Regions from separate parts of the Chryseobacterium sp. MEBOG06 genome, predicted to be linked through region 2. Evidence: riboswitches for the same ligand, from Rfam matches in the RefSeq annotation. Region 2 holds a riboswitch; the other holds the start of a gene.
The links. A riboswitch is a leader RNA that binds a small molecule or an ion and turns the genes downstream of it on or off. The one in region 2 is predicted to bind S-adenosylmethionine.
Positions count from the first base shown of each region.

Region 1: linked by a shared signal. The riboswitch ahead of LF887_RS02200 (alpha/beta fold hydrolase) and the one ahead of LF887_RS01385 (SusC/RagA family TonB-linked outer membrane protein) in region 2 are both predicted to bind S-adenosylmethionine.

Region 1 covers NZ_CP084580.1:474,466-483,052, reverse strand. Annotated here, with positions in the region: gene LF887_RS02215 (homocysteine S-methyltransferase family protein) at 1-692, opposite strand, end outside; gene LF887_RS02210 (O-succinylhomoserine sulfhydrylase) at 765-1,925, opposite strand; gene LF887_RS02205 (ACT domain-containing protein) at 2,036-3,574, opposite strand; gene LF887_RS02200 (alpha/beta fold hydrolase) at 3,561-4,517, opposite strand; SAM riboswitch class I at 4,576-4,682, opposite strand; gene LF887_RS02195 (MGH1-like glycoside hydrolase domain-containing protein) at 4,871-7,489, shown strand; gene LF887_RS02190 (OsmC family protein) at 7,554-7,973, opposite strand; gene LF887_RS02185 (DUF58 domain-containing protein) at 8,045-8,587, opposite strand, start outside.
Region 2 covers NZ_CP084580.1:318,464-327,050, reverse strand. Annotated here, with positions in the region: gene LF887_RS01410 (hypothetical protein) at 1-119, shown strand, start outside; gene LF887_RS01405 (hypothetical protein) at 128-583, shown strand; gene LF887_RS01400 (hypothetical protein) at 718-1,278, shown strand; gene LF887_RS01395 (hypothetical protein) at 1,367-1,840, shown strand; gene LF887_RS01390 (RagB/SusD family nutrient uptake outer membrane protein) at 2,362-3,855, opposite strand; gene LF887_RS01385 (SusC/RagA family TonB-linked outer membrane protein) at 3,873-6,806, opposite strand; SAM riboswitch class I at 6,890-6,986, opposite strand; gene LF887_RS01380 (type II 3-dehydroquinate dehydratase) at 7,229-7,636, shown strand; gene LF887_RS01375 (hypothetical protein) at 7,700-8,137, shown strand; gene pckA (phosphoenolpyruvate carboxykinase (ATP)) at 8,187-8,587, opposite strand, start outside.

The DNA.
Region 1 (8,587 bases), 160 kb from region 2:
AAAAATGCCTCAGCAGTCTGACCGCTCAAGGTTCTTCCTGATGCATCGGTAATCGTTCCGGACACCATAATGGGAATTTCAATACCTCTTTCTTCCTGCAATTCGTCAATGGCAAACAAAGCTGCCTTAGCATTCAGTGTGTCAAAAATGGTCTCTACCAAAAGAATATCTGATCCTCCATCCAGCAAAGCTTCACATTGTTGTCTATAAGCTACCCGCAATTCTTCAAAAGTGATGGCTCTATAGCCCGGATCATTCACATCAGGGCTTAAACTTGCCGTTCTGTTGGTTGGACCGATAGATCCGGCAACAAATCTCGGTTTATCCGGATTTTTCGCAGTGTATTCATCACAAGCTTTTCTGGCAATTTTTGCGGACTCATAGTTCAGTTCATACACGAGATCCTCCATGTGATAGTCTGCCATGGCAATTGTTGTTCCTGAAAACGTATTGGTCTCAATGATATCAGCTCCTGCTTCCAGATATTTTTTGTGAACTTCTTCTATTGCGTAAGGCTGTGTCAGAGAAAGCAGGTCATTGTTTCCTTTTACAGGATGTTCCCAGTCTTTGAAACGTTCTCCTCGGTAGTCTTCTTCTTCAAATTTATAACGCTGAAGCATTGTCCCCATTGCGCCGTCGAGGATTAAAATTCTTTCCGTTAAAGCTTTATATAATGGTTCTGAATTTTTCATTTTTTATCTATTTTGGCTAAAGCCGTTGGATATTTTGATCATCAAAACGGGACAAAGCCCGTTTCTCCTGAATTAATCTAAAGCCTGTTTAAGGTCTGCAATGATATCATCCACATTTTCCAATCCTACTGAACAACGTACAAGTCCTGCAGTAATACCTACTTCATTTCTTTCTTCATCTGAAAGTTTGGAATGGGTAGTGGACGCCGGGTGCGTAACGATCGTTCTTGTATCACCTAAATTGGCAGAAAGTGAACACATTTGTATCTTATCCAGAAAGTTTCTACCACCTTCTATTCCACCTTTGATTTCAAAGGCAACAATATTTCCTCCAAGCTTCATCTGCTTTTTGGCTACTTCATAACTTGGATGAGATTTCAGGAATGGATATTTTACAAGTTCTACATTCGGATGGCTCTCTAAAAACTCAGCTACCTTCAACGCATTTTCACAATGCTTTTCTACACGGATTGCCAACGTTTCCAAACTTTTTGATAATACCCAGGCATTAAAAGGAGATAATGCAGGTCCTGTATTTCTTGCAAATAGATAAATTTCCCTGATCAGGTCTTCTTTTCCTACTGCTATTCCTCCCAGAACTCTTCCTTGCCCGTCAATCAGCTTCGTTGCAGAATGTACCACAACATCTGCACCATATTTGATTGGCTGTTGAAGATAAGGTGTTGCAAAACAGTTATCTACAATAAAAATAAGATTATGTTTTTTCGCAATCTGTCCGAAAAACTCAAGATCCAGAATTTCAATAGCGGGATTGGTAGGAGTTTCAAGGTATAAAATTTTTGTATTCGGTTTAATATACTGTTCTACATTCTGTGCATCTTCTGCTTTGAAATAAGTGGTTTCAATATTCCATTTCGGGAAATACTTTGTGAATAAAGTATGAGTAGACCCGAAAACCGACTGGCAGCTTACAATATGATCTCCGGCATTTAATAATGCAGCAAATGTAGAATAAATTGCTGCCATTCCGGTTGCAAATGCATAACCAGCCTCTGCACCTTCCATTTTTGCAATTTTCTCTGTAAACTCTGTTACATTAGGATTGGAAAACCGGCTGTACAGGTTTTTAGATTTTTCTTCGGCAAAGCTGGCTCTCATATCTTCTGCATCCTGAAAGATAAAGCTGGATGTAAGATATAATGGTGTGGAGTGCTCATCAAACTGAGTTCTTTCTGTCTGCGTTCTTATTGCTGATGTTTCAAAATTTTCCATATAGTTTTAATTAATTGACCAATGCAGCAGTGTAACCATGAGATTCTTCGCTTTTGCTTAGAATGATCATCATTGGTAAACTGCTACATTATTATACTGTTGCCTTAATATTATTTCGTTTCACTTAGTCTTAAAATATCTCCAAAAACACCTCTTGCTGTTACCAGTGCTCCAGCTCCGGCTCCCATGATAACGATTGGGTTTTCACCGTAGCTTTCTGTATAAATTTCAAAGATGGAATCTGAACCTTTCAATTGTCCTAATGCTGAAGTTGCAGGAACAGAAATCAATTTTACATCCAATTCTCCTTTCTCTTTCTGAAGATCACCATGCAAATCACCTACATATCTCAATACATGACCCGGCTCCTGATTTTCTTTGATTTTTTGATATTCTTCGTCTAATTCTTCCAGCCTTGTAAGGAACTCTGATTTTGAAACTTCAAGTAAGCTTTCAGGAACAAGGTTCTGGATATTAATATCTGAGAATTCATTGATTAAGTCTAATTCTCTTGCCAGGATCAATAATTTTCTTGCCACATCATTTCCTGATAAATCTTCTCTTGGATCCGGTTCGGTATAGCCTTTTTCTAACGCTTCATTGATAATGGTTGAAAATTTATCGTTTCTCAAAGAAAAATTATTGAAAACATAGCTCAATGTTCCAGAGAAAACTCCTTTAATTCTTGTAATATTTTCTCCTGAAAGGTGTAATAATTTGATTGTATCAATTAATGGAAGACCTGCTCCTACATTGGTTTCATAGAGGTAACGTCTGTTCTTTTTATTCAAAGTATATCTCAACTTGCGGTATTCTTCGATAGGCAGTGTATTGAAAATTTTATTGGAAGAAACAAGGTCAAAGCCGTTTTCTGCCAGCGTATGGTAGTTTTTGACAAAATCTTTACTTGCTGTATTGTCAACAACGATCAGGTTTTCCAGTTGATTTTCGTTGGAGAAATTAATCAGCTCTTCAACTTTTGACGGATGTTCTGCTGTAAGCACCTCATCACTCCAGTTAGATTCAAATCCTTTTTTGTTGAATGCTATTTTTCTGGAGTTAGCTACAGCCACTACCTTAAGGTCTATATTTTTACGTCTTTTGATCTCATCAGAAGATTCTAATACCTGATTGATCAAAGTTTTCCCTACATTTCCATGGCCAATAATAGCCAAATGAACGGTTTTAGGCTTTTTGAAAATTTCAGATTCTATAATATTTTTAGTTTTTTCATCTTGTGAAGAGGTAACAACTATATTGACTCTGTTTTCCCCTGCTATCTGGTTTAACAGCAACGGAAAGACATTATTTCTGGCCAATTCTGCAAGAACTTTATTAAAATCTTCTGCGACGAAACCTATTACAGAAACATTGTTGATGCTATAAATCTGTGATACTTTTCCTGATTTTCTTTCTGATTCGAATTCGTCAATAAGACAAGCTACTGCTTTTTCCGCATCCACTTCCTGAACCAATATTGAGATTCCGTTTTCTATCGCTTGCTGGGAAATTACTCCTACACTGATACGCGCTAAAGTAAGCGCTTTAAAAATACGCCCGTCAATTCCGATTTCGCCTGAGAAATCTTCTCCTTCAAATTTGATGATTGATCTGTTCTTTAAAAACTTTATTTCGTTAACCTTTTTCATTACTGTATAAAATGTTTTTTATGATATTATTTAATTGTTGATATTCCATTAGGAAGGCATCGTGCCCGTGTATTGATTGGATCTCATGATAAGAGACATTCTTATTTTTCTCTTTCAGCTTTTCAAAGCACATTCGGATTTCAGAGGCTGGAAAGAATAAGTCTGTATCTACGGAGATCATGTGCATTCGTGCTTCTATCTTCTCCAGAGCGGCTTCATTTGCGTTAATATTCATCAAAAGATGATTCATCAGCCTGTATGCTTTTAAACTAAATCTTTCGTTTAGCGCATTACCGTGATAAACCAGCCAGTCTTCGGATTCTAAGCGCTGTTTCTCCTGATTGTATTTATTTTGAAATCTATCATTGAGCGATTGTGGAGTTCTGTAGCATAACATGGCATGGATTCTTGCCTTTTGTAAAGGTTCATCTTTATCATTCAATAAAAATTTCTGAACCATACATTGGGCATGAAGCCAGTCGTGAGTTTTGTAATCACAAGCTATAGGGATAAAAATATCTGCAAGTGCAGGTTGTTTTGCAAGCATTTCCCATGCAATGCCTCCTCCCAGAGAGCCTCCAATAATGGCATATAAGTTTTTGATCTTTAAAGCTTCAAGACCTTTCAGAAATAGACCGGCTATATCTGAAGGGGTGAAATCTTCATAATCTTCAATTAAAAAGTTATCGTAACCGTTTCCGGGTATATTAAAACAAAGAACTGTGTATTTATTGGTATCAACGATCTGGTTTTCGCCTACCAACTGCTGCCACCAGCCTTTTTCACCTGAAACTGCAGAGTTTCCGGTAAGGGCATGATTGATCAGGATGATGGGAGCTGTAAACAGGTCTTTCCCGAAAAGCTGATAGCTTAACGAGATATGATATTCCTTTTTGGAATTCGTTTGATACGAAAGATTAATATAGTTTAGTTCTGTTTTCAATTCTATTATTTTAATACAATTGAAAATGCCACAGGAAATGGCTGAAAAGAACTTCAGTAAGTTATCTGTCCAAAATTATTTGGTAGAACGTAGCACCTTCTTTGCTTGCACAAAGGGTTGCTAAGGTTTCATAGGGTCTAATCCCTCAACCTTTCTTGATAACATTTTCAATATTTGAATGAACGAATGGTGCAAAGGTAGCTATTTTCTTTTAATTTCAAAAAAAAAATAATTTAATATTTTTAAAAGCCTTTAAACACAAGTGTTTCAAAGCAATATTAATAATTATTCAGATAAAAGGAATTGGAATTATTTTTCAAAAAAACTAACTTCGTATGGAAAAATGATGATATATGACTGCCGAAAAGGAAAGATTGCAAGATACCAAATGGAAAAACTGGGGACCTTATGTAAGCAACCGGCAATGGGGCAATGTACGTGAAGACTACAGTACCAACGGAAATGCATGGAACCATACCAATCACAATAATGCGGAGAGCTACGCTTACCGATGGGGCGAGGAAGGTATTGCAGGAATTTCTGATGTTAAACAGCTTTTCTGCTTTGCTTTTTCATTCTGGAATAAGAGGGACAAAATTGTAAAAGAACGCTTCTTTGGATTGAGCAATCCACAGGGGAATCACGGTGAAGATATTAAGGAGATTTTTTATTATCTGGATAACACTCCCACTCATAGCTATATGAAAATGGTGTACAAGTACCCTATCGGAGAGTTTCCTTATGATGATCTTGTTACAGAAAATGGAAGGCGTAGCAAGAAAGACCCGGAGTATGAGATTTTTGACACAGGAATTTTTGATAATGATGAGTATTTTGATATTTTTATTGAATACTGTAAAGCAGATCACAACGATATTCTGGCCAGAGTTACTATCTGCAACAGAAGCCAGCATGATGCACCCATTGTCGTAATACCGACCGCCTGGTTCAGAAATAACTGGAAATGGGGCTACAATACTTATAAGGGAGCACTGAATGCGGATTCTCATGACGGAAGCATTAATATTGGGCATGACAGTATTTCAATCAAAAAAATATACTCGAAGAATGGAAATGCACAAAGTGTATTTTGTGAGAATGAGACCAATACTTCAAAGCTTTATGGAGCTCCTTTGGCTGAAAATAGTTATTTCAAAGATGGAATCAATAATTTTCTTATTCATCAGACCAATACGGTAAATCCGGAAAAAAGAGGAAGTAAAGCTTCTTTTCTGATTGATGAAATGATTGAGGCAGGCCAGTCTAAAGTTTTTGAATTCAGATTATGTCCAGTCGAAACAAATGAACCTTTTGCTGGGTTTGATGAAATCTTCGAGATCAGAAAAACGGAAGCTGAAGATTTTTACACCGAGGTTCAGTATGATACTGTAAACGAAGATGAGAAGAATGTACAAAGACAGGCTTTTGCCGGACTTCTTTGGAATAAACAATTCTATCACTATAATGTCGGAAAGTGGCTGAAAGGGGATCCAAATTTTGAGGCTCCAAGGAATTTTAATGACTATGTAAGAAATACGGAATGGAATCATCTTCACAATAAGGATATTATTTCCATGCCTGACAAATGGGAATATCCCTGGTATGCTACGTGGGACCTGGCATTTCACTGTGTTCCTTTTTCTATTATTGATGCAGAGTTTGCCAAAGGGCAGCTTTTATTACTGACTAAAGAATGGTATATGCATCCTAACGGACAGCTGCCGGCGTATGAATGGAATATGAGTGATGTGAATCCTCCGGTACATGCATGGTCCTGCTTCCGTGTTTTTAAAATTGATGAAAAAAACAATGGTAAACCTGATTTATTATTCTTAGAGAAAGTTTTCCAGAAGCTTCTTCTTAATTTTACCTGGTGGGTGAATCGTAAGGATAAGAACGGTAAAAATATTTTCGGAGGCGGTTTCCTCGGGCTTGATAACATCGGTGCTTTTGACCGGAATATGGAGTTAAAAGACGGACAGCATCTTGAACAGGCTGACGGAACAAGCTGGATGGCAATGTATGCATTAAATATGATGCGAATTGCGATGGAACTGGCTCAATATTACCAGGTATATGAAGATATGGCGATCAAATTTTTTGAACATTATCTTTATATCGCTGAAGCGATGGAAAATCTGGGAGAAGGAACAAAAGGTTTATGGAACGAGGAGGACGGATTCTTTTATGATGTTCTGCAGCTGGGAAATGGCGACAGTGTTTCTTTGAAATTACGAAGTATTGTCGGTTTAATTCCCTTATTCGCAGTAGAGATTGTAGATCACAGATTACTGGAAAAGATGCCTAATTTCAAAACCCGAATGGAATGGATCTTAAAAAATAAACCGGAGCTTACCAAGCTTGTTTCTCATTGGGATGAGGAGGGGCAAGGCAGAAAGCATCTGATGAGTATCCTTCGAAAAAACAGACTGACTAAGGTTCTCACCAGAATGCTTGATGAAAAAGAGTTTCTAAGTACTTATGGAATCCGGGCTATGTCTAAAGTATATGAAGAAAATCCCTTCATATTCTCTGTTCATGGGGCTGAAAATGTAGTGTACTATACTCCTGCAGAGAGTGACAGCAGGATGTTTGGAGGAAACAGTAACTGGCGTGGCCCGATCTGGTTTCCTATCAATTTCCTGATTGTAGAAAGTTTGCAGCGCTTCCATTATTATTATGGAAACAGCTTAAAGGTAGAACTTCCAACCGGAAGCGGCGATAAGAGAAACCTGGATGAGGTTGCTCAAAACATAAGTAAAAGGCTTTGCTCTATATTTTTAAAAGATGAACATGGGCAACGGGCTTTTAATGGTGGAAATCCAAAGTTTAATTACGATGAGCATTTCAGAGATTATATTACTTTCTTTGAATATTTCCATGGAGATAACGGACGGGGTGTAGGAGCTTCCCACCAAACGGGATGGACTGCTACTGTAGCAAAACTGATAAAACCAAAACTCAATTTTTAAGATGAGTGGTGATAATAAAAAACCGGATAAAATATCCGGTTTTTCTATTTTTTAAAATAAGAGATTAAATTTTTTCTCCATTCACATATACTTCATACCCGATTTCAACATTCGGTTCTAAGGTTTTTGATACGGAACAATATTTTTCAAAAGACAGTTCGGCAGCCTTCAACGCTTTTTTAGGATCTATTTCCCCTTCTAAAAGAAATTTAACTTTAATGGATTTAAAAGGTTTTGCATCATCTACCTGAATTCTCTCTCCTTCTACTTCTGCCTGAAAGCCTTTAATGTCCTGGCGCTGTTTCTTTAAAATAGAGACTACGTCAATCCCGCTGCATCCTGCTACTGCCATCAAAACACTTTCCATTGGAGAAACTCCTTTTGCTCCCGGTTGAGAAGTGTTATCCAGAAGGATAGAGTTTCCCTGAGCATTGGTACATTCAAATAAAAAGTCGTCGTTTATTCTGTTAAGTGTTATTTTCATTATTCAATAGATTAAAAACATTAAGACACCAAGTAGTGTCAAAATATAAATTGATTATTTACTTCGCAAAGTTATAAAATTCCTCTCGCTTTTATCTCCAAATATTTATTGATAACGTCAATATTCAAGTTTTCAGGAAGTGTATATACAGTGTAAATTCCATATTTACGAAGTTCCTGAATGATCAGTTTCTTTTCAAATTCGAATTTTTCAGCCACAATCTCGTCATATATTTCCTGCATATTTTCAGGATTATTGCTGGTCAGGGTCTGCAATTCAGAATTTTTGAAAAATACCACTACCAGCAAATGGTTTTTAGCAATCCCACGAAGGTATTTAAGCTGTCGGTTCAGCCCGTCCAGTGTTTCGAAATTTGTAAAAAGAAGAATTAAGCTTCTCTGATTGATAGAATATTTTATATCCTGATACAAACGGTTAAAATCACTTTCAAAAAAATCGGTCTTAATATTATACAGGGCTTCTGATATTTTTTTCAGCTGTCCGGATTTGTTATCAGCTGCAATTTTATTTTCTGCTTTTTTTGAAAATGTCATCATGCCTGCACGGTCTCCTTTGCGAAGGATAATATGTGATAATGCCATAGCAGCATTGAT
Region 2 (8,587 bases):
ATATGATTAAACATATTCCAGATAGAGTTTTTAATACTATGTGGTATCATGATTTTAATGAAGCGATTAAAAAACTTTTAATAGGTACGGATAAAAAGATAAATATAAACTTTAAATAACAATTATTATGAAGTTAGTAACAAAGACGATTCTGACTATATGTCTTTTATTAATAGTAAGTTCTTGTAAAAAGAACAGTAAAGAATATGAAATTCTAAATGATTTTATTCAAACTAATAAAATTGAGATAACTTGTTTGCAAGATGAACCTTTTTGCTTTAAAGATTTGCATTTAACTGATTTAGAAAAAAAAACATTAAATATAAATCTTAAAAATGATGTATTTTGTAATGGAAAAATTGATTTAGATAAATTACATGGAATCAAAATTAAAAAAGAGATGTATAAAAGTCAGATATCTTTTCCTATTTATAGTAATGACGGAAAATACATCTATGTAGTTGTATCACGTTACTATACTAATAAAATTAATTTCTATGAATCAACCATATTATATAAGCTTGAGAAAATTAATAATCATTGGAAAATTATTGATGAATATAAAAATGTTACTCAAAGTTAATTAATTCAAATTATCTATGAGAAGGTGAAGAATTCCCGTTTTTCAAACAGTTAATAAATATAAAATATACTCTAATACACTAAAACTTCTTATATTGCCTACAGACAAGAATGGATAGGAATTTTATCGAAGAAATGAAGTTAAGAAAAGCACTATTGTTATTATGCCTTTTTCAGTTTACAGTTATCTTATCTCAGGAAAGCTGTATTAGTATGACAATTAACCAGGCTAAAAATGACAGTTTAAATATAAGATTTACAAATAAATGCAAGGAAGAAGTTGCATTATACCAGTATAATACGATAACCAATACACCGCTTAATAAAGCTTATGATTTTGACAGTATTGCTTTATTGGAAAAAAGGAAATACGATATACAAAATATTACAGTGGCTCAAAACCACGAAAGTCCAATTGATTATCAAAAAGTAAAAAAAGACTTTTTCATTTTAAACCCGAATGAATCCCATGAGTTTACTTTTCCTTTGCTCATTTTTCTAAAAAAACACCAATCAGTTTATGAGAAAAATGACAATTATTATCTATTTCATAATAAATACGAGGGGAAAAAAGTACAGTTTAAGCTAAGGTATGACGCAAAAATCATCAGTGAAAAGCTGGTAAATTTTGAAAATCAAATGTCCTTATACACTCAGTCCATCAAGTCTAATATGATCAAAGTGGTTTTAAAATAGAACTTAGATGATTCTTCAATGTTTCGACAGCAATTTTATTTGGAACAAACCGTTATTTTTATTTCAAATCACAGCTATAAATATTCGAATGAACTTATTTACTCCAAAAAAAATTCTATTCTTCATCTTTTGTTTCACCGTATTATCCTGTGAACAAAAAGAAGTACTGGCCAAAGACATTTCAATTAAAACATTCAGCAGAAATCTTTCTACAATAAACGGAACCGATATTTATACAACAAACCTTATGACTGAGTCTGACACTTCCGACACACTCAGGTTTAAACTAACAGATAAGGATTGGGCTTTTTTAAGAGAAAGTTTTGACAAAAATAAAATCTATCTTATTAATAATAACACAAAGATAGGGATAAAAGCAAACTCCATTACCCCTGGAGATACTATTGTAATGAGAACAAATGAAAGATCTCTTTCAATAAACTATCGCTATTTTCTTGACGAAAAAGAGAATATAGATACCGTAAAAACCAGAAATTTCAAAAAATTCATGCACACTTTTGATTCATTAGTTTATTATAGATCCAGGAAACCTATTAATTAAGATTTTAAATGCCGAAAACACATCCTGGGATTGTAGCAAAAAGTGATTTAAGCTTTGAGCTATCCTATATTGGATATAATACTTTCTCAATCGAACAAATATTATTTTTAATGAAGGCTGTGAGCCCTGATTTTTATTCAAATCAATGGCAACATCTACCTACTTTCAAATTTTAATGGTTACAGTCATGATGATGAAAATAGATTTGATAATACACCACAGGGAAAAGAAAGATACATCAATAACATTTCCCTCTCGGATCTTTTTTATTTTTCGGAAGACCTACAATCTCATGAGCCAGAAACTCAGAAGAAAATAGGATCATATATTCTGGAATTTTGGAAAATGAGACTTTATTATTTGTTTCCGGATAAAAAATTTGATTTTATTGTTTCAGAAAATGGATTATTTGACGAGAGTGGTATTTGTATTACTTTTTCTCAAATCTCATAATACCTATATTGAAAAAACCACTGCAAAAGCAGTGGCTAAAAATCAAATCTAATTATTTGGATGATGTATTATAAATTAGGGTTATTCTCAGATTCTCTCTGTGGAATACTGAATAAATAATAATTGCTGTTGGGCGTGAAAGCAGATTTATCCGGAAAATCAAGAACAGAATGCCCCTTGCCATCTACAGTTTTCACGGTACCATCCGGTGTCGTTATCTGAACTTTTATCGGTTTACCATCAGCATCTACAAACGGTTTTCTTACCACTGTCCCCTGAGTTCTGATAATATCTGAAAGGGAGAAACCTTCTCCGAATAATTCTTTTCTTCTTTCGATCAGAACTGCATCTACTACTGCATTCTGTGCTAGTGAACCATTATAAATATTGGCATTTCTTGCTGATTTCAACTGATTCAGAACAACTACTGCCTGAGATACATTTCCGTTTCTGGCCTCGGCTTCAGCTTCGATCAGATACATTTCTGCAGCTCTCATGTATACAATATCTGCAATAAGGGTGGATTTAAATTTAAATTTAGCATACCTCAGCAGCCCTTCCCTTCCTTTAAGGCCATCCCATGAAAATAACTGGGATCTGATATCATTGGCATCAAACAGATCTTTAAAGTAAGGATCGGCCATAAAGCTGTAATAATAACTTCCCGATGAAGACACATCCAGATAATGGAATGCATAACTTGCATCAGATTGTTCCTGCGTCTGCCCATGTCCCCAGATCCATTCTGCATTGTTGATATCATTGAATCCGTCTTTATATTTTTCAGGAGCCATCAGTGGAAAGCCTTGTCTTGCAATTTTTGCGGCTGCTGAAGCTTTGCTCCATTCACCGGTATTCAGATAAGTTCTTGCCAAAAGACCGTTCACAACAGAGCTGTTAATTTTATCTTTATTGTTTCTTGTATAATTTTTCAACAGGTTATCTGCCTCTGTAAGATCACTTTTAACCAATACATAAATTTCTTCAAGACTGGCTCTTTTCTTTCCTATGGTACCGGTAGTAGATGGTTCCGTATAAATCGGAGCCGTTAAAGCTGTTTTATCTTTCAGATAGCTGAACTGGTAAAAACTCGCCAGATTCAGATAACAGAAAGCGCGTAATGCTTTTGCCTGGCCTTTTACCTGATCCTTTTTATCCTGGCTTCCTTCCGTACCGTCGATTCTTGCAATAACATTGTTCATATTATTAATTGTGGAATACAGCATTGTCCAGATGAATAGCGGTCGGCTCGCCGTACTGTTCACCATTTCTGTAAAAGCATAGGTAGAAGCAAATCCATATTTGTTGGTCAATACCGCTACATCACTTCCCATGGCATCACTTGCTCTTAAAACAGTTGAATAACCAATGTTAGCATAGGTAGTTCCGTCGTTATTAAATTTTGCCCAGGTACCGTTCACTACTGTTTCAGCACTTTCTGCTGTTTTAAAAACTTCTACACTGTTAGCCTGATCAGTTGGAGCAGTATCCAAATCATTTTCACAACTTGTAAGCGACCATAATCCGACAAGAGCAAATGATAAATATTTTAATTGTTTCATTGTTTCAATTTTAAAAGTTAAAGAGTTGCCTGAAGACCGAAAGTGATCGTTCTCATTGCAGGATATCTGTAATAAGTAGTTCCGTCCAGTGCCTGCTCAGGATCCATTCCTTTATGTTTATAGAAGGTCAGAAGATTTTCCGCCTGAATATAAATTCTGAACTTTTTAAGTCCTATTTTTTCAAAATAATCACCAGGAAGCGTATATCCTAAGCTTACATTTTTAAGTCTTGCATACGTTCCTGAGTATAAGAATCTCGAAGATGTTGACGTCCAGTTATTCGTTGTTGTGCTCAATCCCGGCACATCTGTATTAGGATTTTCCGGTGTCCACCTGTTCAGCATTTCTGCACTCCATGCACGTCCTCCGGCACTTCCGTTATGCATGATTGAAGTATAATCGGTATCGAGAATCTTCCCTCCTATTTTAAATGTCAGTAACCCTGAAAAATCAAAATTCTTATAAGTGATACTAGTACTGATTCCCCCAGTCAGCTTAGGCAGCGCAGAACCCTGTATTATTTTTGTTGCTTTTGAATACTCTGATGTTGTTCCTTCCACAGAATTTCCGTTAGCATCTGTAGAAATCGTTTTCCATAGAGGCTTTCCGTTGCTAGGATCTACTCCTGCCCATTCCGGAATAAAGAAATCATATACAGAACCACCTTCGCGTAAAAGTTTAGTTCCTACAACAAGAGATCCTGCCGGTAACTTGGTCACTTTATTATTTAAAGTACTTAGGTTTATATCTACATTCCACTGGAAATTATCATTCCTGATCGGGGTAGTAAATAACGAGAACTCGAATCCGGAATTTTTAATTGTCCCAATATTTGCCGGATAATCGCTGATCCCCAATGATGGTGCAACAGGCATATTAAACAACAGATCCTGGCTTTTTCGCTCGAAGTATTCAATATTTCCTTTAACTCTGTTATTCAGAACGGCAAACTCTAACCCTACATTTAAATTAAGGTTGGTTTCCCACTTCACGTTCTTTGTAGATGTTTTCTCCAGAGTTGTTCCCGGTTCTCCTCCAAGGCTGATGAACCTGTACAGTTCCTGATAGGCATAATAAAGAGGCTGCCCATTCGGACGCAGTAACTTATCATTCCCCTGACCACCGTAACTTGCACGTAATGTCAACTGATTGAAGGTGTTCAGGTTTTTGATAAATTCTTCATTTGAGATCTTCCATGAACCTCCAACAGACCAGAACCTCCCCCATCTGTTATCCGGCGAGAATCTCGAAGAACTGTCCGCCCTTCCGGAAGCAGATAGGAAATAGGTATTGTTATAGTCATACTCTACTTTTCCAAGGAAACTCAATAAACTTAATTTATTACTGTTTCCACTGAAACTTCCCAATAAAGAAGCCGCATCCGGCTCATAATAGTAAGGCAGAGAAAACTGGCTTCTGGTACCGGATATGGTCTGGTAATCGTATTTGTAGAACTCATGTCCTGCCAAAGCATTCACATGGTGTTTTCCAAATTTTTTATCAAAAGTCAGAATATTACTCGTTGTATAAGAAAGTGTTCTGCTATTGGTTCTCGTTACCGAGCCTCCGATCTCAGCTCCCTGTCCAAGAAGCGGGTTTGAGTAATAATGTCCATTATAATTAACCAGATCAACAGAAAAACTGGTCTTGAACTTTAGCTCAGGTAAGAATGTAAAATCAAGGAATCCTTTACCAGAAAAATTATCTTCCTGATTTTCGTTTTTATCCAACGGTAAAGTTGCTGCAGCATTCTGATTCTGAAGAGCATTGGTTGGTCTGTATTTTCCAAAATCATAAATTCTGTTTCCCGCTGCATCTACAACATATGAACCATCTGCATTTCTTTCATAATAAGGATAGAATGAAGGAATGAACCGTGCCGCATTGATAATATTACTTGCCTTGGAATCTGAAGAGGTAGGAGCCTGCTGAACACTGTTTGTGTAACTTAAGTTCACCCCAACATTCAGCCATTTTTTCACTTCAGAATTAATCTTTAATCTTGTATTATACCTTTTAAATCCTGATTCAATAGCCATTCCTTTATCATCCAGATATCCGAGGGAAAAGAAATAATTGCTTTTTTCACTTCCACCGCTAATATCCAGATCTACCTGGTTTCTGGAAGCTACTCTTTGCAGTATATCTCTCCAGTTATCATTCCATAGAGGTGATGCTCCCGGCAAAAGTTTCCCGTCCGTCCCTACCGGTTTCGGATAACTTGCTCCGTAAGGGTTAATCCCAAGGGTTGAAACAAGATTATCAGTTGCCATCTGGCCGGCCTGCTGTGAAGATATTTTACCGGATTGATATCCGTTTCTCAAAGCTTCCCAGTATAATTGAAAATACTGATCCGTATTCACCTGCTCATAATCTTTTACTGCTCTTCCGGAGAACCCCTGGCTTATATTAAAGTTAATTTTAGCTTCGCCTTTTTTCCCGGATTTCGTAGTAATGATAATGATTCCGTTTGCTCCTCTGGATCCGTACAAAGCACTTGCTGTAGCATCTTTTAAAACACTTATGGATTCAATATCACTTGGACTTATAGAGTTTAGGTTTCCATCAAAAGGAATTCCATCCACTACATAAAGTGGATCACTGGAAGCACTGATTGATCCAATTCCTCTGATTCTGATTGTAGAAATAGCCCCTGGCTGCCCTGAAGCACTTGTTGCCTGAACCCCCGCTACCTGTCCTTCCAGAGCTTTGGTAATATTGGTTACAGGTCTATTGTTAATTTTATCACTGGAAATAGTTGCTACTGAACCTGTATAGCTGTTTCTTTTAGCCTTTCCGTATGCTACTACAACTACTTCATCAATCTCCTTTTCACGGAGCGTATCTTTTTTCAACCTGGAAGTCTGCCCGCTTACACTTGCAATTCCTAAGAAAAATACAGCTACTGGCGGTATCCAAATTTTAGAATTAAATAAAGTTTTATTAATCATAATCAATTTTGTTTATCAAATATTAAAAATTAACCCCTTGCAGAAAAGACAGCAAAGGGCATCGATAAATACGATAAACCAAATGCTTATTTTTCCTTTATAGGCTGAATGTAACACCTTACGTATAGCAGGTTGTCAAGATTTCGCAGGGTCAGTTCCCTCCATCTTTCTTTATAAGCCGATCGAAATATGGTTGCAAAGCTATAAACTTTTAGTCTACAAAACAAGTAGACTTATTAAATTTTCATGATAATTTTTCAAAAATTAACATAAGATTTTATAAAACTCACTAAAACAGAACATTTAACGAATTACGATTTTAATAAATATGATAAATATCATTATTAATATTTCAAGAAATAAAAATGAAGCTTATAAGAAATTTTTAATCTTTAATTGAAAAAACTTTTTAATTTTATAGAATGAAAGTTTTAATTATAAATGGACCTAATCTTAATCTTTTAGGAACCAGAGAACCGGAAATCTACGGAACAGTTTCTATGGAAAGCTACTTGGAAAATCTAAAATCAGAATTTCCTTCTCATGAATTGAAATATTATCAATCCAATATTGAGGGCGAGCTTATCAACAGGCTTCAGGAAGATGATTTTGAAGCGGTTGTTATCAATCCCGGTGCTTTCACTCACTATTCATATGCTATAGCAGATTGTTTAAAGAATATTCAAAAGCGTAAAGTAGAAGTTCACATCAGCAATATTTACAAAAGAGAAGAATTCAGACAGAAATCTGTAACGGCAGCCTGCACAGATTCTGTATTATCAGGATTTGGAATGGATGGGTACAGGCTGGCTTTATTAAGTCTGCAATAATTTATAGAGTTCATTTTAGCAAGAGTCTACTCAGATATTTATGTATCAGTAATACAATAATCCATGAAAGTAAAAGATGAAATTTTCTGTAATTCTGTCGGCGTCTATTCTAATCAATTAACAAAAAGAAAATCCTATGTTATTCAGAAAATAAATGATGAGAATATTAGGGTTTTTAATGATGAAAATAAATTGAAGTGGTATTCAAAATACTACTTTAGTCTTAATAAAGAACCTGAAATTCTTTCTATCCATATTGATGACAAGATAGACAACGCTGAATCTGATGAGATAGAAGTGACCATAGAGTTCACAGATAAAGAAAAATATTGGTTGACTTTTACCACTCCGAAATATGTAGATGAGATCCTGGACAATGATTATTATTTCTCCGCCAGCCATTTTATCATCATCAAAAACCTGAGTGAAGAATCAATCAAATCAACAATAAAAAAACTGGATGACCAGAACAAACTGATTGAACATTGCCAGAAATATTAAAAAAGCCTCATCAGTGATGAGGCTTTTGTATGTATTATAAGGAATTTTATTAAGTAGTCTGTTCCTGCAATTGAGGTCCTGAAGCGATCAATTTTCTTCCTGCCTCAGTATCACAGTACTGCTCAAAGTTCTTGATATATCTTGAAGCCAGATCTCTAGCTTTTTCTTCCCACTCTGAAGCCATCTCATAAGTATCTCTAGGATCTAAAATACCTGCAGAAACGTTTGGAAGTTCAGTAGGAATTTCAAGATTCATAATCGGAACCTGAGTTTTAGGAGCATTATCAATAGAACCATCAATGATTGTATCAATAATTGCTCTTGTATCTTTCAGCGAAATTCTCTTACCCGTTCCGTTCCAACCTGTATTTACTAAATATGCTTTAGCTCCGTGCTCCTGCATTTTACCGATCAATGTTTTAGAATACATTGTTGGGTGTAGTGTAAGGA